Regions from separate parts of the Streptomyces marianii genome, predicted to be linked through region 1. Evidence: riboswitches for the same ligand, from Rfam matches in the RefSeq annotation. Region 1 holds a riboswitch; each other region holds the start of a gene.

What was found. A riboswitch is a leader RNA that binds a small molecule or an ion and turns the genes downstream of it on or off. The one in region 1 is predicted to bind cyclic di-AMP.
Region 2: linked by a shared signal. The riboswitch ahead of FEF34_RS20265 (M23 family metallopeptidase) and the one ahead of FEF34_RS05050 (M23 family metallopeptidase) in region 1 are both predicted to bind cyclic di-AMP.
Region 3: linked by a shared signal. The riboswitch ahead of FEF34_RS22920 (LysM peptidoglycan-binding domain-containing protein) and the one ahead of FEF34_RS05050 (M23 family metallopeptidase) in region 1 are both predicted to bind cyclic di-AMP.
Region 4: linked by a shared signal. The riboswitch ahead of FEF34_RS14655 (C40 family peptidase) and the one ahead of FEF34_RS05050 (M23 family metallopeptidase) in region 1 are both predicted to bind cyclic di-AMP.

What each region holds. Positions count from the first base shown of each region.
Region 1 is NZ_VAWE01000001.1:1,092,418-1,097,100, reverse strand. Features, by position in the region: gene FEF34_RS05055 (tyrosine-protein phosphatase) at 7-822, opposite strand; cyclic di-AMP (ydaO/yuaA leader) riboswitch at 1,686-1,846, shown strand; gene FEF34_RS05050 (M23 family metallopeptidase) at 1,851-2,843, shown strand; gene FEF34_RS05045 (SGNH/GDSL hydrolase family protein) at 3,067-3,858, shown strand; partial or broken gene FEF34_RS05040 (DUF6745 domain-containing protein) at 3,968-4,528, shown strand; gene FEF34_RS05035 (carbohydrate kinase family protein) at 4,519-4,683, opposite strand, start outside.
Region 2 is NZ_VAWE01000001.1:4,490,298-4,494,980, forward strand. Features, by position in the region: gene FEF34_RS20260 (PP2C family protein-serine/threonine phosphatase) at 1-1,107, shown strand, start outside; cyclic di-AMP (ydaO/yuaA leader) riboswitch at 1,414-1,549, shown strand; gene FEF34_RS20265 (M23 family metallopeptidase) at 1,561-2,607, shown strand; gene FEF34_RS20270 (PrsW family intramembrane metalloprotease) at 2,821-4,149, opposite strand; gene trmB (tRNA (guanosine(46)-N7)-methyltransferase TrmB) at 4,224-4,683, opposite strand, start outside.
Region 3 is NZ_VAWE01000001.1:5,069,712-5,074,394, reverse strand. Features, by position in the region: gene eno (phosphopyruvate hydratase) at 1-1,204, opposite strand, end outside; gene FEF34_RS22920 (LysM peptidoglycan-binding domain-containing protein) at 1,469-2,131, opposite strand; cyclic di-AMP (ydaO/yuaA leader) riboswitch at 2,135-2,298, opposite strand; gene FEF34_RS43955 (LysM peptidoglycan-binding domain-containing protein) at 2,555-3,517, opposite strand; gene FEF34_RS22910 (cytochrome P450 family protein) at 3,679-4,683, opposite strand, start outside.
Region 4 is NZ_VAWE01000001.1:3,290,113-3,294,795, forward strand. Features, by position in the region: gene pcrA (DNA helicase PcrA) at 213-2,678, opposite strand; cyclic di-AMP (ydaO/yuaA leader) riboswitch at 2,889-3,054, shown strand; gene FEF34_RS14655 (C40 family peptidase) at 3,053-4,225, shown strand; gene FEF34_RS14660 (hypothetical protein) at 4,455-4,683, opposite strand, start outside.

The sequences.
Region 1 (4,683 bases):
CGCCGCTCAGACCGCCCCGTCGACCAGCCGCTCACGGAGGCGTTCCCGCGTTGCGCTCGTGAGGCCGAGGCCGTCCGAGAGATAGCGCTCGGTGCTGCCCCAGACCTCCTCGATGGTCTCGAACGCCGCTGCCAGGTACTCGGCGCGGGCGTCGAACAGCGGGCTCAGCAACTCCATCACCTCGGGTGACATCCCGGCCGGGGAGTTTTCGCTGCGACGCACCTTGTAGCGCCGGTGCGGGTCGTTCGACTTGAGGTAGTCCGCCTCGATGGCGTCCCGCTCGACCCCCACGGCCAGCAACGAGACGGCGATGGACAGGCCCGCCCGGTCCTTGCCCGCGGCGCAGTGCATCAGCGCCGGCGTGCTGTCCTCGGCCAGCGCGTGCAGGACGCGGCTGTGCTCGGCGGTGCGCTCCTTGATGATCAGGCGGTACGAGGCGATCATCCGCCCGGCCGCCTGGCCGTCGGCGAGGATCGACTTCAGCTGGTCGAGGTCGCCGTCCCGGACCATCCGCCAGAACTCGGCCCCGTCGGCCGGGTCGGACAGCGGGATGTTGACGTTGCGCACCCCGGCGAGTTCGACGTCCGGGCCCTCCAGCCGCTGGTCCGCGGAATTGCGGAAGTCGAAGATCGTGTGGAGCCCGAGCGAGGAGAGGAAGGCCGCGTCGGTGTCCGTAGCGTGCGCGAGATGGCCGCTGCGGAACAGCCGTCCGTACCGAACGCGCCGTCCGTCCACGGTCGGCAGTCCGCCCACGTCCCGGAAGTTGCGCACACCGGACAGTTCGGGCTCGGTCGACGGGGTCTGGGGCAGCTGCTGCGTCACGGGGGCTCCTCCGTGTCTGCGGTCGGCGCTGCTCGCCGACGATGGCGCGGTGCTGACACTACGACATCGGTTCCTGAGGCAATTATTTCGACCCGGGCCTGCCCGGCCGTTGCCGCCCGTCGAACTCCCCTCGGTGATGTGCGGAGTTGCCGGAGTCTGAGAGGTCTGGATGATCGAGGCGGTCGGCGACGGCCGGGTCCGGCTCCTGCCCGGCGCGAGGAGCGGCTACTCACCGTTCCCGACCGACCGGGACGAACTCCTCCGTCCGCACCGGCGGGCCGCCCACCGAGTGGGCCGACGCGGCCGCGGAGGACCCGGCGGCGGGCGCGTCGGTGCGGGCGGAGGCGATGGGCGTGGAGCTCTTCGTGGTCGACGACGCCCGGCTCGGGCGGCGGACGGGCGACCGGGCCGGAGCGGGGGCTGGACCCGAACCCGGTCTGTTCCCCGCGGGGCCGAGGCCGCTCGCCGAGTGGGGTCAACCTCGGCAATTCAGTGGTTGCGGGAATGGAATTCCGCCCAGACGAGTGAAAGCCGCTTTCTGTGTCACTCGCACACTTGAATATATTGCGTCCGCAATGAGCGATGTGTCCGAATTGACTATTTTGGGGCGTCGCGTCCTGATTGGGAAAGGGGGTGGTGGCCACCCGTGAGCTGAATCATATCCGTGACGTTCCGTGGGGTGTGCGACGGCCCAACTCCCTTGTCCGTGCGGAAATCGAAGATCCGTAATCCACGGAGCGTGACCGGGAAATGTGGGCTGATATCCGGCAGATCGATTCCCGGGCGAAATGACGGCTTGTTCGCGCTGACCCGACTCCCTTACGGTCACCGCAATCCGGTCGGAACGCCTAATCCTGCCGCCGTCCGGAATATCGCACCCACCCACATGTGGCAGGAGCGGGGGACCCAGGTACTGCGCCGTTCCATGACCCCGGACGGCTCGGGGTGAAGCCGCGCCCACGGCGCGGCCGGGCAGCTCCAGCCCGAACCCGACAGCTCACCTCGCAGGCGGCGGAGAGGAATGCGCCATGCCCGGTAAGGGGAAGCACCGCCGTCCGAGGACCAGCCCGTTCAGGCGCGGATTCGTCGCCGCCGGCACGGGCGGAGCCGCCATCGCCATCCCGTTCATCGGTGCCGCCGGCGCGAACGCCGCCGGGCAGTCCGCGCCCGCCGCCGGGCATGCCGCCCCGACCGTGCACAAGACCGTCGTCCCCCAGGCGCCGCAGGCCGGCAAGGCGGCCAAGGCCTACACCGTCGTGGCGGGTGACCACCTGTCGAAGATCGCCGCCGAGCAGGACGTCGCGGGCGGCTGGAAGAAGCTCTACGCCGACAACCGTGCTGCCGTCGGTGAGAACCCCTCGCTGATCCACCCGGGTCTGAAGCTCAGCCTCCACGCCGGGCCGAAGGCCGCTGCCGACGCGAAGCCGCAGGCGAAGACCCAGTCGAAGGCCGAGGCCAAGGCGAAGGCGAAGTCCCCGGCGAAGGCCAAGGTCGAAGCCGAGAAGCCGGTCGCCTCCGCCGAGCGCGCCTCCCGCACCGCCGAGCGCGGCGCCTCGGCTCCCGCGGCCGCTCCCGTCCAGGCTCCTGCCGCCGGTGCCGCCGTCGCGAACATCCCCTCGGGCTACTTCGCCCCGGTGGTCGGCGGCGTCAGCACCGCCTACAAGACCGCCGGTGCCTTGTGGTCCAGTGGCTACCACACCGGTGTGGACTTCATCGCTCCCACCGGCACGTCCGTGAAGGCCGTCGGCCCCGGTACCGTCGTCTCGGCGGGCTGGAGCGGTGCGTACGGCAACGAGGTCGTCATCAAGCACCACGACGGCACCTACTCGCAGTACGCCCACCTCTCCCGGCTCTCCATCTCCTCCGGCGAGAGCGTCACGGGCGGCCAGCAGATCGGCCTGTCCGGCTCGACCGGCAACTCCACGGGCCCGCACCTGCACTTCGAGATCCGCACCAGCCCCGGTTACGGGTCGGACATCGACCCGCTGGCCTACCTGCGCGAGCACGGGGTCACGATCTGACGTCGCGTCGGTACCTCGCGAGGCGTCCTCGTCCGCCGGCCCCGCGCAGGGGGCCGGCGGACGGCTTCGTTCCTGGCCCCGGCCGGTGTCGGTGAAAGGCGGCGGGGTGGGTCCGACGGCTGTTCCCGCTTTGCCGAAAACTGACCTGGTGGTCTATGTCACGCGTCGTCAACCCCTCCCTACGGTGGCGTAGGCCACTTCGAGAGGTGAATGATGGCTCGACGTGGCAGATGATTCGCGATCAAGAGCAAAGGACTCCTTCGGGTCGTACGCGGCGATCGGTGACAGCTTCACCGAGGGCGTCGGAGACCCCGGACCCGACAGCCGGTTCGTCGGCTGGGCGGACCGTCTCGCGGTCCTACTGGACGACCGCCTACCCGAACACACCTTCCGCTACGCCAATCTCGCCGTACGCGGCAGGCTCCTGGACCAGATCGTCGAGGAGCAGGTCCCGCGCGCCAGGGAACTCGCCCCCGACCTGGTGACGTTCTGCGCCGGAGGGAACGACATCATCCGGCCCGGCAGCGACCCCGACGACGTCGCCGAACGCTTCGAGCGGGCCGTCGCCGACCTCGCCGCCTCCGTGGGCACGGTGATGGTGACGACCGGCTTCGACACCCGCGGGGTGCCCGTGCTCCGCCACCTCCGGGGCAAGATCGCCACGTACACGGCACACGTCCGTGCCATCGCCGACCGCTACGACTGCCCCGTCCTCGACCTCTGGTCGCTCAAGTCCGTGCAGGACAGGCGGGCCTGGGACACCGACCGGCTGCACCTCTCGCCCGAGGGGCACACACGCGTGGCACTGCGCGCGGCGCAGGTGCTCGGTCTGGACGTGCCCGCCGACCCGGACCAGCCGTGGCCGCCGCTGCCGCCGCGCGGCGGCTACGAGGTCCGCCGCGACAACATCCAATGGGCCCGGGAGCACCTCGTGCCCTGGATCGGACGGCGCCTCCGGGGCGAGTCGTCCGGTGATCACGTGGAGCCGAAGCGCCCGGACCTTCTGCCGCTCTGATGCCCGAGACGTTGCGGGAAGGGGCGGCTCAGGGACCCGCGTCCGGGACCCGGAGTGAGCCCGGGACCGGGACCGCGCCGCGCGGTGCCCGGCTCCGGGCGCTCCCGAAGCCGGGGACGGCCGCAGCGACCGGCTCGCCGGCCTGGCCCGGGTGGCGGAGCACGCGGGCCGGTGGTGGCCGTTCGAGCAGGCGGTGGTGATCTGCGAGCGCCCCGTGGAACTGCACCGTGACGAGGCCGGCCGGCTCGACCGGGGCGATGGTCCGGCGCTCGCGTTCCGGGACGGCTTCGCACTCCACGCCTGGCGCGGCATGCCCGTCCCTGCCGAGTTCCTGGCCGGACCGGCCTCACTCACGCCGGAGCGCATACGCACCGAGGAGAACGCCGAGCTACGCCGAGTGCTGCTGGAGTTCTACGGCTTCGAACGCTATCTGACCGAGTCGGGCGCCCGGCCGGTGCGCCGTGACGAGACCGGGTGTCTGTGGCGGATCGCGCTCGCCGACGACGAGGACGTCACGATGGTGGAAGTGGTCAACTCCACGCCCGAGCCGGACGGTACGCACAAGACGTACTGGCTGCGGGTGCCGCCCACGGTCCGGACCGCCAAGGAGGGAGTCGCCTGGACCTTCGGGCTGGACGCAGAGACGTACGCTCCGGTGCGTCAGACCTGAGCGGACACCAGACCCTCGCGACCGATCAGCGCCGAACTGCCGTGCCCCGTACAGGCGTATGCTCCGGCGACCGCGCCCAGCCGTGCGCAGTCCTCCACCCCGCGGCCCGCCAGCCGACCGTAGAGGAAGCCGGAGACGTACGCGTCGCCCGCGCC
Region 2 (4,683 bases), 3.4 Mb from region 1:
GGGAACGGTGGCCGTCGCTTCGTCGCGGTACTCCCGTGGCTGCTGATCGTGGGCGGGGTCTTCTACGACCTGGGAACGCCGGACACCTTCACCGCGGCCCCTCTCTTCACGGCCGCGCCGCTGATCGCCGCACCCTTCTTCTCGATGCTCTACACACTGGCCACCGGGGTGGCGGCCTGCGCGGCGGTGACCGGCATGCACGTCTACAGCGAGAGGCTCCAGGGGATCCCTGCCGTCACCGAGTCGCTGACCGTGTTCACGGTCTCCGTACTGGCCCTCTTCATCAACCGGATCGTGCGGCGCAGCGGTGAGCGCCTGGCGTCGGCCCGCGTCGTCGCGGAGGCCGCGCAGCGGGCCGTGCTGCCCACGCCGGACGAGCGGATCGACGGCCTTCAGATCGCCGCCCGGTACGAGGCGGCCGAGCAGGACGCGTTCATCGGCGGGGACCTGTACGCCGCGCAGAAGACCCCGTACGGGGTGCGGCTGATCGTGGGCGACGTGCAGGGGAAGGGTCTGGGCGTGGTCGGGACGGTCGCCTTGGTGCTGGGCGCCTTCCGGGAGGCCGCCGAGCAGGAGGACTCGCTGGCGGGGGTGGCGCAGCGGCTGGAGCGGGCGCTCGCACGGGAGGGCGCGTGGGAATCCGGGTTCGGCGCCGTCGAGGGCTTCACCACCGCCGTGCTCGCCGAGATCCCGCGTGACGGCGATCGGATCAGGATCGTCAACCGGGGGCACCCTCCGCCGCTGCTGCTCGGGGCGGACGGCGCGCTGGTCGTGCTGGATCCGCCCGAGCGGGCGCTGCCCCTGGGGATCGGCCTCGGGGCCTGGCCGGACCGGACGTCCGAGACCCCCTATCCGCCCGGTGGCACGCTCCTCCTCTACACCGACGGCCTGTCCGAGGCACGGGACGCGCACGGCGTCATGTACGACCCGCGCCGGCGGCTGGGCGGCCGGGCCTTCTCCGGCCCGGAGGAACTGCTGGACGCGGTCGTCGCCGATGTGCGAAGGCACACGGGAGGGGCGGCGACGGACGACATGGCGCTGCTCGCGGTCACCCGGGGGGAGGGGCGGAGGCCGCCACGGCGCGGGATGGCGCCGGTCCCGCCGTGAGGGGCGGGGCGCCTCGCCACTTGGCGGTTCGGTGCCGGTGAGGCATGTGGGGCGTGAGGGCTGCCTGAGAAGCGCAATGCCACGGAACGTGATCGGAGGGGAGCCCTCCGCATAACAACTGACGAACCATCAGAAGCTTTGGGTCGAATGAAGGTCCATCAACTTGTCCGTTTCGGGGATGTTGTTGCAGGTAAGTCCCGGCCAACATCCTTAATGATCAGTCGGAACGCCTTGGAATCCGGGCTCGGTCTCTATTAACGTTCGATAACGCAGCGCGGTCGTCCCAGTCGTCGCCAGAGACGGCACCGTGCGCACGCGCCGAATCCCGCAAGGGAACCGGGGAACCAACTATTGGGGTGAATCGGGCACTTCGCGGTGCCCGTAGGAGACCTTCCTGCTCCGAACCCGTCAGCTAACCCGGTAGGCGAGAAGGAAGGAAAGGAGAACGCCTCCGTGGCGTCCAACGAGCCTGCCCTCCAGGAGCCCCCCACTGCGCAGTGGGTCCCCAGCGACCAGTGGGCTCCCGCCCCCGGGGCGGAGGAGTGGAACCCGACCGAGGAATCGGTCCGTCCCGTCCGTGGCAGGCACCGCGTCGTCAAGCAACGCAACGCGCTCGCACGGAGCTCCACCGTCCTCGGTGTCGGTGTCATCGCCGCGGTCGGTGCGGGTGGTATGGCCACCGCCCAGGACAAGCCCGCGGTCTCCATTTCCCTGCCCGACGTCATCGCGGACAAACTCCCCGACGCCGAATCGCTGCCCGGTGTCGGCTCCTTGATGTCGGACGACTCCGGCGACGAGGCAGTCGCGGACGGACCGCTCACCACGGCCGACATCACCGTCCAGGGTGGTGACGCGGGCGAGGCCCTGCGCGCCCGGATCCTCCAGCAGGCCGAGCAGCAGCAGGCCAAGGCCGAGGCTGAGGCCCGGGCGGCTGCCGAGCAGGCCGCCGTGGAGCAGGCCGCCGCCGAGGCGAAGCGGCAGGCGACCGAGGCCGCCGAAGCGGCCGCCGAGGCCGAGCGCAAGGCCGCGGAGGCCGAGCGCAAGGCCGCGGAGGAGGCCGCCCGCAAGGCGGAGGCCGAGCGCCTCGCCAAGCTCGCCGCGAGTTATTCGCTGCCGACCTCGTCGTACACGCTGACCTCCACCTACGGGCAGGCCGGATCCATGTGGTCCTCCGGCTACCACACGGGTCTCGACTTCGCCGCACCGACGGGCACCCCCGTCAAGGCCGTGCACGGCGGCACCATCAAGTCGGCAGGCTGGTCCGGTTCGTACGGCTACCGCATCGTGCTGGAGCTCGAGGACGGCACCGAGGTCTGGTACAGCCACCTGTCGTCGATGACCGTCGGCGTGGGGCAGAAGGTCTCCACCTCCGAGACCATCGGCCGCGTCGGCGCCACCGGCAACGTCACCGGCCCGCACCTCCACCTCGAGGTGCACACCCCGGGTGGCGACGGGGTCGACCCCGCCGCGTGGCTGCGGGACAAGGGCCTCTCCGTCTGATCCATCGGCACGGAGCCGCGCGCTGCGGTAGCCGTTGGCCCGGAGCCCCGTGCTCCGGCCCATCCTTGTGGAGCCTCGTGCTCCGGCCGACGACGGCCCGGTGACGTCCCACCGACGTCCACCGGGCCGTCGGCTGTGCATGCCCGGCTGCGCCTGCCGGCATCCATGCACCGCCGGCGTTCCCGCAGGCCCCGGGCGCCCGCCGGGGTGGCGTCAGCCGCGGTAGGGGTTGAAGCCGCTGTAGTCCAGATGGGGAGGGGGCTGCCAGGCGCGGCCCGTCGCGCGGGCGGCGTACGTCAGAGCCGGGCCCGCGAGATCCCGGCGCTGCCACAGATGGTGCAGCAGCTCCTGCTCCCGGGCGGCGAAGTCCGGCCCGGCCGTGCCCCGCTCGGCCCGGTGGCGGAGGAAGGCCAGGGAGGTGGCGAACACCTCGTACTCGGAGACGGCACGCGCGGCGGCGGCGCCGTGGGTGCGGCCCGCCAGATCGCGGGCCATCGTGCGGGCCTTCATCGAGGACAGGGCCAGCGGCTCGGTGGGCGCCAGCCAGCCGGCCGCGGCATAGGCCGGCAGTTCCGCCGCGACCGTGCGCAGCTCACGCTGCCGGGTCCACACCGCCAGCCAGGTCAGCAGACCGAAGGCGGGCACCATGAACGCCGCGTACACCGCGTAGAAACCCAGAGGGCCGAAGATGCCCGAGCCGTTCCACAGGGCGTGCATGCCCATGGAGAGGAGCAGGCCGAGTACGGGCAGTGCGACCCTGCGGACCGTCCGGTCCCGCGCGGTGGCGGCCGCCAGCCCGAAACCGATGCCCGTGAGCACCGTGAACAGCGGGTGCGCGAACGGAGACATCACGATCCGTACGAAGAAGGTGGCGGCCGTGACGGAGGCGAAGCCGGAGGTCCCGAACTCCTGGTCCTCGCCGAAGGCGTTGCCGAGATAGAGGATGTTCTCGGTGAACGCGAAGCCCGTCGCCGTGAAACCGGCGATCACGACACCGTCGACGAGGCCGGTGAAGTCCCGTCTCCGGAAGAGGAACAACAGAAGCACCGCGGCCGCCTTGGCGGTCTCCTCGACCACGGGGGCGATGACGGTCGCACCGATCGTGTCCGCGTGCGTCGGATCGGCCGTGGCCGTGGCTATCCACTGGGTCGCGAACGAGTTGGCGATGATCGCGACGAGGGCGGCCGCGCAGGCCCCCCAGGCGAAGGCGAAGACGAGGTTCCGCCAGGGCCCCGGCTCCACCCGGTCCAGCCAGCGGAACGCCCCCATCAGCAGGGGCACCGGCAGTACGGCGAGACCGAGCCCGACGAGGAAGCCCTCGGTGCCGGTCTGCTCGCGCACCAGCGCGAGGATCACCAGGCCCGAGAGTGCCAGCAGGGTGATCAGCGCCCAGGCGCGCACGGCCTTGCTGCGCCAGAAGTCGCGGCGCGGCTTGTAGCGCCAGCGGGCGCGCTCCGGTACGGCGTCGAACAGCGGCCGCTCGTCGCACGCCGGGACGGCGGGGCGGGCGGCCGGATGCGGCTGCGGGGACCAGTCGGACACCAGACGACCCTAACGAGCGGCACGGACAACGCGCGACGGCGTTGGTGCCGGTGGGTGCACCGCACCCACCGGAGTCAGGTCTCCCGGCGCCGGAAGAGGAGGTCGTGCACCACGTGCCCCTTGTCGAGGCCCTGGGCTTCGAAGCGGGTCAGCGGGCGGAAGGCGGGCCGGGGCGCGTAGCCGCCGGCGGCCTCGGTGTTCTCGAAGTCCGGATGGGCTCCGAGCACCTCGAGCATCTGCTCGGCGTACGGCTCCCAGTCCGTCGCGCAGTGCAGGACCGCGCCCGGCTTCATCCGGCTCGCCGCCAGGGTGAGGAACTCCGGCTGGATCAGCCGGCGCTTGTGGTGGCGCTTCTTGGGCCAGGGGTCGGGGAAGTACACCCGCAGGCCGTCGAGGGCGGCCGGGGGCAGCATCTCGCGGAGCAGGATGATCGCGTCGCCGTTTGCCACCCGCACATTGCTCAGGCCGGCCCGTTCCGCCAGCCCGAGCAGATTGCCCTGGCCGGGGGTGTGGACGTCCACGGCGAGGATGCCC
Region 3 (4,683 bases), 4.0 Mb from region 1:
GCTGGTTGTACTTGGCGACGCGCTCGGAACGGGCCGGGGCACCGGTCTTGATCTGACCGCAGTTGGTGGCGACGGCCAGGTCGGCGATGGTGACGTCCTCGGTCTCGCCGGATCGGTGGGACATCATGCACTTGAAGCCGCTGCGCTGGGCCAGCTCGACCGCGTCGAGGGTCTCGGTCAGCGAGCCGATCTGGTTGACCTTGACCAGGAGGGCGTTGGCGGCGGCCTCGTCGATACCGCGGGCGAGGCGCTCGGGGTTGGTCACGAACAGGTCGTCGCCGACCAGCTGGACCTTGGCACCGAGCTTCTCGGTGATCGTCTTCCAGCCGTCCCAGTCGTCCTCGAACAGCGGGTCCTCGATCGAGACCAGCGGGTAGGCGGAGACCAGCTCCTCGTAGTACTCGGTCATCTCGGCGGCCGAGCGGGACTTGCCCTCGAACTCGTAGGCGCCGTCCTTGTAGAACTCGGAGGCGGCGACGTCGAGCGCGAGCGCGATGTCCTTGCCCGGCGTGTAGCCGGCCTTCTTGATCGCCTCGAGGATGAGGTCGAGGGCATCGCGGTTGGAGCCCAGGTTCGGGGCGAAGCCGCCCTCGTCGCCGAGTCCGGTGGAGAGTCCCTTCTCCTTCAGGACCTTCTTCAGGGTGTGGTAGACCTCGGTGCCCCAGCGCAGGGCCTCGGAGAAGGACTCCGCGCCGATGGGCGCGATCATGAACTCCTGGATGTCCACGTTGGAGTCGGCGTGCGAGCCGCCGTTCAGGATGTTCATCATCGGAACGGGCAGCAGGTGCGCGTTCGGGCCGCCGAGGTAGCGGAACAGCGGCAGGTCGGACGCCTCGGAGGCGGCGTGCGCGACGGCGAGGGAGACGCCGAGGATCGCGTTGGCGCCGAGGGAGGACTTGTCTGGGGTGGCGTCGAGGTCGAACATCGCCTGGTCGATCAGGCGCTGCTCGGTGGCGTCGTAGCCGACGAGCTCGGGGCCGATCTGCTCGATGACGGCGAGGACGGCCTTCTCGACGCCCTTGCCAAGGTAGCGGTTCGGGTCGCCGTCGCGGAGCTCGAGGGCCTCGAAGGCGCCGGTGGACGCACCGGACGGAACGGCAGCACGGCCGGTGCTGCCGTCGTCGAGGCCGACCTCGACCTCGACCGTGGGGTTGCCTCGGGAGTCCAGGATTTCCCGGGCTACGACGACGTCGATGGACGGCACGAGCATCTCCTTCTGGGATGTGACGCGTGAGGTGACACAAGCGGGGCCGTGTCGGTGCAGGGCCGCTTCGGCCTTGCGGCAAGAGCCTAACCGCCCGGGTGGCATCGTCCGGCAGATGCCCGCCCCGTGGGACGGAAAACCGGCCGGAACGGACAAAGACCCCGGCCCTGGAGTACCCCCCGTGCCCGCCGGACAGCGGGGAGTACGGGGGATGCCACGCAGGGCCGGGGCCGGGGGTGACCGCGAGGGTCCCCGGGCCGGGCATCAGCTCAGGTGGAGCTTCTGGCCGGGGTGGATGACGTTCGCGTCCTCGACGATGTCCTTGTTCAGCTCGAACAGCTTCTTCCAGCCGCCCTTGACCTTCTCGGAGTCGGCGATCCCGCTGAGGGTGTCGCCGGCCTTGACCGTGTACTCGCCGTCGCCCTTCTTGACCGGGGCGGCGGCGCGCTCGGAGCGGCTGGTCGGGGCCTCGGCTCGCTTCGGGGCGGCGGGCTCGGCCTTGGGCTCGGCGGCCTTGGGGGCGGCCGGGGCGGCTCCGCCGTACGAGGCGTTCGACAGTCCGGTGCCGCAGTTCGGCCAGGCACCCTTGCCCTGGCCCGCCAGGACCTTCTCGGCGATCTGGATCTGCTGCGCCTTGCTGGCCTTGTCGGCGGTGGGGGCGAACGCGGTGCCCCCGTAGGCGGCCCAGGTGGAGGCCGAGAACTGCAGCCCGCCGTAGTAGCCGTTGCCGGTGTTGATCGACCAGTTGCCGCCGGACTCGCACTGGGCGACGGCGTCCCACTCGGAGGCGGTGGCGGCGGACGCGGTGCCCGAGGCCATCAGCGGGGCGGCGATGGCGGCGCCGGCCACACCGGCGAGCGTGGCGACACGGGTGGACCGCTGGAAGACCGTCGGGCGACGGTGCTTGCCCTTGCCGGAAAGCAGCATCGAAGTTCTCCTCACCGACGCCTGCGAGGTGAGCTGTCGGGTTCGGGCCGATGTGGTGCCCGGCCGTGCGACGAACGCACGGCTCCACCCCTAGCCGGGCAGCCCTCATCGGGCCTGTCCGGCACTTACCTTGGGTCCCCCGCTCCTGCCTTCGGCGCTTGCGCGACGACTGTTCCCGGCGGCCGCCGGCAGGATTCGGCGTGCGGTCGACGGGGCCCGCGTTGCGAGCGGTTCAGACCGTAGACACACGTCTCCCCGATGTTCAAAGACGAACATCGGGGAGAAATCGCCCAAAACTGACGGGGCAACATGTCCGTTTTCGCAGGTGGGAGCCGCGATGACCGGAGTTGACCGGCTAGCAGCGCCAGTTGACCGGAAGAGACTCTTGTCTCACTCGCACAGAACCGGACATAAGCGCCCGAACTACTCCTTCAACTGGCCCTTTTCCGGGCCGAGATCGAGACTCTGGCCAGGCAGGATGAGGTCCGCGTCGGAGCCGACGACGTCCTGGTTCGCCTCATAGAGGGCGGGCCAGCCGCCGGGCACCTGGTTCGCGTCGGCGATCGACGAGAGGTTGTCGCCGATGCGGACGACGTACTCGTCTCCCGTGACGGCACCATCCCGCGTCGCTCCATCACCCAGTGAGGCATGTCGACCAGATTCATGGTCATCGCCCGAATTGCCTGCCTCATCCCCTTCGGTGGCGGGGGTGCCCCGATGCTTGCCGGTGCCCGCCTCCGCCCCCGCCTCGCCGGACGCCTCCGCGCTCCCGGCGGAGCCCTCGGCGGATCCGGCGGGCTGCGGGGACCCGGCCGGCGAGGAGGACTGCCCGGACGGCTCGGGCGACTCGGGCGACTCGGAGGCGGACTCGCCCGGGCCCGACCGGGATCCGGCAGGCAAGGGGTCCCCGGCATCCGGCTCGGGCACGGCGTCCGCCCCGTCACCGAACGAGGGTCCCTTCACGACATCGCCCAGCGGGTCGGCCGACGGGGTGCCGGTGGACTCGGAGCCACCGCCGCCCAGACCCGTGATCGATCCGCAGCTCTGCCAGGCGGAGGCACCCTGGGCGGCGAGCACCATCTCGGCGACCGAGATCTGCTCGGAGGGGCTGGCGAGGTCCGCGCGCGGCGCGTACGCGGTGCCGCCGTAGGCCTCCCATATCTCCTGGGACATCTGGAGGCCGCCGTAGTAACCGTTGCCGAGGTTGGCACTCCAGTCGCCGCCGCTCTCGCAGTCCGCGACGCGGTTCCAGGTGGCGGTGTCGGCGGCGGACGCGGAACCCGCGCCGAGCAGCGGGATGGCGATGGCCGATCCGGTCACCCCTGCCGCGACGATGAGGGCGGGGACCTGACGAGGTCGGCGGTGTCGGCCGTTCCCGGACAGCATGCGGTGCGCCTTCCGTGTGACTACAGAAAACTCCAGGGACTCTCGAGGTGATTGACCTCGATGACCCGGAGTCGGGGTGAACGTAGCCGCACTCCGACGTCAGTCACAAGTCGGTGCAGCGGAGATCACGTAAAAGTCACAGTCTTGACTGTCCGTCAGATTCAGCGGTGGGTGAATTCAACGGGCAGAGTGCGCAATCCGCGCATGATGAGCCCCCCACGCCACCGCAATTCCGACGGATCGACCGCAAGCCGCAAGTCGGGCAGCCGGGTGAGGAGCGCCGCGAGCGCGGTCTGTCCTTCCAGCCGCGCGAGCGGCGCGCCCAGGCAGTAGTGGATGCCGTGCCCGTACCCGAGGTGCTGGTTGTCCCGGCGGCCGAGATCGAGGGTGTCGGGCTCCGCGAACCGCCCGGGGTCGCGGTCCGCGGCGGCCAGCACGACGAGGACGGGGTCGCCGGCGGCGATGTCCCGGCCGCCGAGCGCCAGCGGCTCGGTCGCGAACCGCCAGGTGGCGAGCTCGACCGGTCCGTCGTAGCGCAGCAGCTCCTCGACCCCGGTGGCGAGCAGGCCGTTCTCGCCTGCGGCCAGCGAGTCCTGGAGCCGCTGCCGCTGCCCCGGATTCCGCAGCAGCGCGTACGTGCCGTTCCCGATGAGGTTCACCGTGGTCTCGAACCCGGCGAAGAGGAGGATGAAGGCCATCGCGGCGGCCTCGTTCTCGGTGAGGTGCTCCCCGTGGTCGGACGCCTTGATAAGTCCCGAGATGAGGTCGTCACCGGGGGCTTCGCGCTTGCGGTGGATCAGGTCAGCGAGATAGCCGCGCATCTTCTTCACCGACCGGGCGACACCGCCGCGCGGGCCCCCGCCGTGACGGATCATCATCCCCGCCCAGTCCCGGAAGTCGTCCTGGTCCTCACGTGGGACGCCGAGCATGTCGCAGATGGCGTAGATGGGGAGCGGGAACGCGAACTCGTGGATGAGGTCCGCGCTACCCCGCTGCGCGAAACCGTCGATGAGCCGGTCCGTCAACTCCTGTACCCGGGGCGCGAACTCGGCCACCCGGCGGGGGGTGAACGCCTTCGACACGAGCCGCCTCAGCCGGGTGTGGTCGGGCGGGTCGATGTTCAGCAGATGCGTCATCAGCTCCGCCTTGCGCTCCCCCGGGATCCC
Region 4 (4,683 bases), 2.2 Mb from region 1:
CGCCGGTTCACTCCGTGCCCCGGGCCGCCCGCACCCGTCGGGTCGCCCCGACGCCGCCCATCCCACCTGCGCACGTTGCGGTGGGCCACGGTGCACCGGCCCCCTCAGGCGCTCCGCAGGCGAACGCCGCAGAGCCCCACGACACCCCGCGGCACCCCGCGGCACCCCGTGCTCTCCGCGGATCCTCCGGATTCCGACCGGTTCTCAGCCCGTCAGAGCTTCTCCACCGGCGCGTACCGCAGCAGCAGCCGCTTCGGCTTGGTGTCGCCGAAGTCGATCGTCGCCTGGGCGTCAGCGCCCGAGCCCGTCACCGCCATCACGGTCCCCAGTCCGAACTGGTCGTGGGTGACGCGGTCCCCGACGGCCAGGGCGATCACGGGCTTGTCCGTCGTCCGCCGCGTGGCGAAGCCCGAGGGGCCGGAGCGGGACCGGGACGACGAGAGCGCCGAGGCGATGCCGGACGTCGGCCCCGCAGGCGCCGCCATCGGGCCCGTCCGCTTCCACTGCAGATGCGCGTCCGGGATCTCCTCGAGGAAGCGCGAGGGCGGGTTGTAGGCGGGCTGGCCCCAGGCGCTGCGCATCGAGGAACGCGTCAGGTAGAGGCGCTCACGGGCACGGGTGATCCCCACATACGCCAGACGGCGTTCCTCCTCCAGCTCCTTGGTCTGGCCGAGTGCCCGCATGTGCGGGAAGACGCCGTCCTCCATGCCGGTGAGGAACACGACGGGGAACTCCAGGCCCTTCGCCGTGTGCAGCGTCATCAGCGTGATGACGCCGCTGCCCTCCTCGTCCTCGTCGGGGATCTGGTCGGAGTCGGCGACGAGCGCGACCTGCTCCAGGAACTCGGCGAGCGTACCCGCCCCCTCCTCGGCGCCGCGCTCCTGCTCGAACTCCAGGGCCACCGCCGCGAGTTCCTGGAGGTTCTCGATACGGGTCTCGTCCTGGGGGTCGGTGGAGGCCTGCAGCTCGGCGAGATAGCCGGTCCGCTCCAGCACGGCCTCCAGCACCACCGCGGGGCCCGCGCCCGAGTCGACGATCGTGCGCAGCTCCTCCATGAGCGTGTTGAAGCGCTTCACGGCGTTGGCGGAGCGGGCTGCCATGCCGTACGCCTCGTCGACGCGGCGCAGCGCCTGCGGGAACGTGATCCTCTCCCGCAGGGCGAGCGCGTCGATCATCGCCTCGGCGCGCTCGCCGATGCCGCGCTTCGGGACGTTCAGGATCCGCCGCAGTGGCACGTTGTCCTCGGGGTTGGCGAGGACGCGGAGGTATGCCAGGACGTCCCGGACCTCCTTGCGCTCGTAGAAACGCACACCGCCGACGACCTTGTACGGCAGGCCGACGCGGATGAAGATCTCCTCGAAGACACGGGACTGGGCGTTGGTCCGGTAGAAGACCGCCACGTCGCCGGCCTTGGCTCCGCCCGCGTCCGTCAGCCGGTCGATCTCGTCGGCGACGAACTGGGCCTCGTCGTGCTCGGTGTCCGCGACGTAGCCGGTGATCTGCGCTCCGGCGCCCGCGTTCGTCCACAGGTTCTTGGGACGGCGGCTCTCGTTGCGCTCGATCACGGCGTTGGCCGCGGAGAGGATCGTCTGGGACGAGCGGTAGTTCTGCTCGAGCAGGATCGTGGTCGCGTCCGGGTAGTCCTCCTCGAACTGGAGGATGTTGCGGATCGTGGCACCGCGGAACGCGTAGATCGACTGGTCGGCGTCGCCCACCACGCACAGTTCGGCGGGGCCGAGGTCGTCGTGGCCCGTGCCGACCAGTTCGCGCACGAGTGTGTACTGGGCGTGGTTGGTGTCCTGGTACTCGTCGACCAGGACGTGGCGGAACCGGCGCCGGTAGTGCTCGGCGACGTCCGGGAACGCCTGGAGCAGATGGACCGTCGTCATGATGATGTCGTCGAAGTCCAGCGCGTTGGCCTCGCGCAGGCGGGCCTGGTACATCCGGTACGCCTCGGCCAGCGTCTTCTCGAAGCCTCCGGCCTGGGCGTCACCCCCGCCTGCCTGGTCGGCGAAGGCCTCCTCGTCGATCAGCTCGTTCTTCAGGTTCGAGATCTTGGCGCTGAACGACTTCGGCGGGTACCGCTTCGGGTCGAGGTCCAGATCGCGGCAGACCAGTGCCATCAGCCGCTTGGAGTCGGCGGCGTCGTAGATCGAGAAGGACGACGTGAAGCCGAGCCTCTTGCTCTCGCGGCGCAGTATGCGGACACACGCGCTGTGGAAGGTGGAGACCCACATGGCGCGGGCGCGCGGGCCGACGAGCTGCTCGACGCGCTCCTTCATCTCGCCCGCGGCCTTGTTGGTGAACGTGATGGCCAGTATCTGGCCGGGGTGGACGTCGCGGGTCGCCAGCAGATGGGCGATCCGGTGGGTCAGCACCCGGGTCTTGCCGGAGCCGGCGCCGGCGACGATGAGCAGCGGCGATCCCGTGTGGACGACGGCGGCGCGCTGCTGTTCGTTCAGCCCGTCGAGCAGGGCCGCCGGGTCGATGACGGGCCGCGGGGCACCGTTGCGGTAGTGGACGTCCCCGGACGGGGGCAGGTCGAACCTGCCCTCGAAGAGGTCGTGCGGGACCTCGTCCGCGGGCGGGTGCTCGTCGTCCTCCGGTGGCGGGGGCTCCTCCGGGGCCGCGGTGCGCTGGAGGTCCGCCAGGAAACTGTCGTCAAAGAGGCTGCTCATCGCTCTCCGAGTCTAGGCGGCCCCGCCGACAGCCCGTTGCCGCCTTCGCGGGAATCACCATCGGACACCTCCAGTCATGACACGGACACATAGCGCCAAGGTAACGGAAATGTATCGGGCATATCGACCACTCTCCTTCACAGCAGCACCACACTTTGGCTAGCGTGCTCGCCCAGGCAGCCCGTACCCCCTTCGGCGAACCACGCCGGCCGGGCAGCCGCGCCGAATCCGTGCCCCTCGCAGAGGAGTTCGGAACCGGGGACCCACTCAAGCACAACCGGGGTGAATCGGGCCTGGTTTCACCTGGCCCGTAGGGCAACCTTCCGTTCCGTCCGAACCCGACAGCTAACCCGGTAGGCGTTCCACGGAAGGAGATGCCGGCCTTGGCGTCGCACCGCAAGCCGCGCAGCCGCACACGTACGAACACACCTGCCGTCGGGATCACGACGGCCGCCATAGCGGGGGTCTCGCTCCTCTCGGCACAGAATGCGACAGCCGACCCGAAGCCCAGCATCGAGGAAGTCCAGAAGAAGGTCGACGACCTCTACCGCCAGGCTGGTTCATCGACCCAGGAGTACAACAAGGCGAAGGAGTCCACCGAGCAGCAGCGCCGCAAGGTGGACCGTGCCCTCGACGAGGCCGCCGAGCGCACGGAGGCCCTCAACGAGTCCCGGCGTGCCCTCGGTTCGTACGCGGCCGCCCAGTACCGCACCGGCGCCGTCACCCCGACCGCCGCACTGCTCTTCGCCGACAACCCTCAGTCCTACGCCGACCAGACACAACTGATGGACCGGCTGACCGAGCAGCAGCGCGGAGCCGTCGCCGACCACGAGACCCAGCGGGCCGAGGCTGCGAAGCAACGCGCCCAGGCCACCAGGAGCCTGGAGACGCTCACGGACTCTCAGGATTCGCTGCGCGCCAGGAAGCAGGCCGTCCAGAAGAAGCTCGCCGAGGCGCGGGAGCTGCTGTCGCAGCTGACCGCCGAGGAGCGCGCGCGGCTCGCCGAACTCGAGCGCAAGAAGGAGGAGGAAGCCCGCCGGAAGGCCGAGGCGAGGGCCAAGGCCGAGGCGGAGGCCGAGGCCGAGGCCGAGCGGCAGCTCCAGGAGCGTGAGCAGCGGGAGCGGGAACAGGCGGGCACGGACACCGGCACCGGCACCGGCACCGGGGCGGCTTCCGGAACAACCGGCGGCACGTACGCGGCCAAGGCCGAGAAGGTGCTCTCCTTCGCGCGGGCTCAGATCGGCAAGCCGTACGTCTGGGGCGCGACGGGCCCTAGCTCGTACGACTGCTCCGGGCTCACCCAGGCCGCCTGGCGCGCGGCGGGCGTCGACCTGCCCCGGACCACCTGGGACCAGGTGAAGGCCGGACAGAGTGTGGCGACGGCCGACCTGCTCCCGGGTGACCTGGTCTTCTTCTACGACGACATCAGCCACGTCGGGATCTACATCGGCGACGGCAAGATGATCCACGCCCCCAAGCCGGGCGCGAACGTCCGCGAGGAGTCGATCTACTACATGCCGATCCACAGCAGCATCCGGCCCGCGTAGCGTTCACGCGGGCCGGAGGCCCGTGACCGCCGCACTCGCGGAGTCACGGACTCGCGCCGCAACGCCCTTCGGAAGAGGGGGTTGCGGCGCGAGCCGTATACGGGAGGGGCCGGCGGTGCGGCGGGAACCGGGCCCGGGGCCCGCTCCGCCGCGGAGGCTCCCGGGCGGCTCAGGGCCGCGCGGCCGTGATGCCGCCGCCGCGGGCGGACGCCCGGGGGCTTCGGACCACTCAGGTCCAGAGGGTCGCGATGAGGACGTTCGCCAGGGTCAGGCCGCCGACCGCCCCGAACACCCCCTTGTCCACGGTCTCCTCGTCCCGCTTGACGTAGACCAGTGCAATGATCACCACGAGCACGGCGAGCTTGATGCCGATCTTGAGGTTGTTCACGGGCTGGTCGTCCGCCTGGTTCAGTCCGACCAGCGCCACGCCCGTCACCAGCATGGTCAGCGCGCCGTGC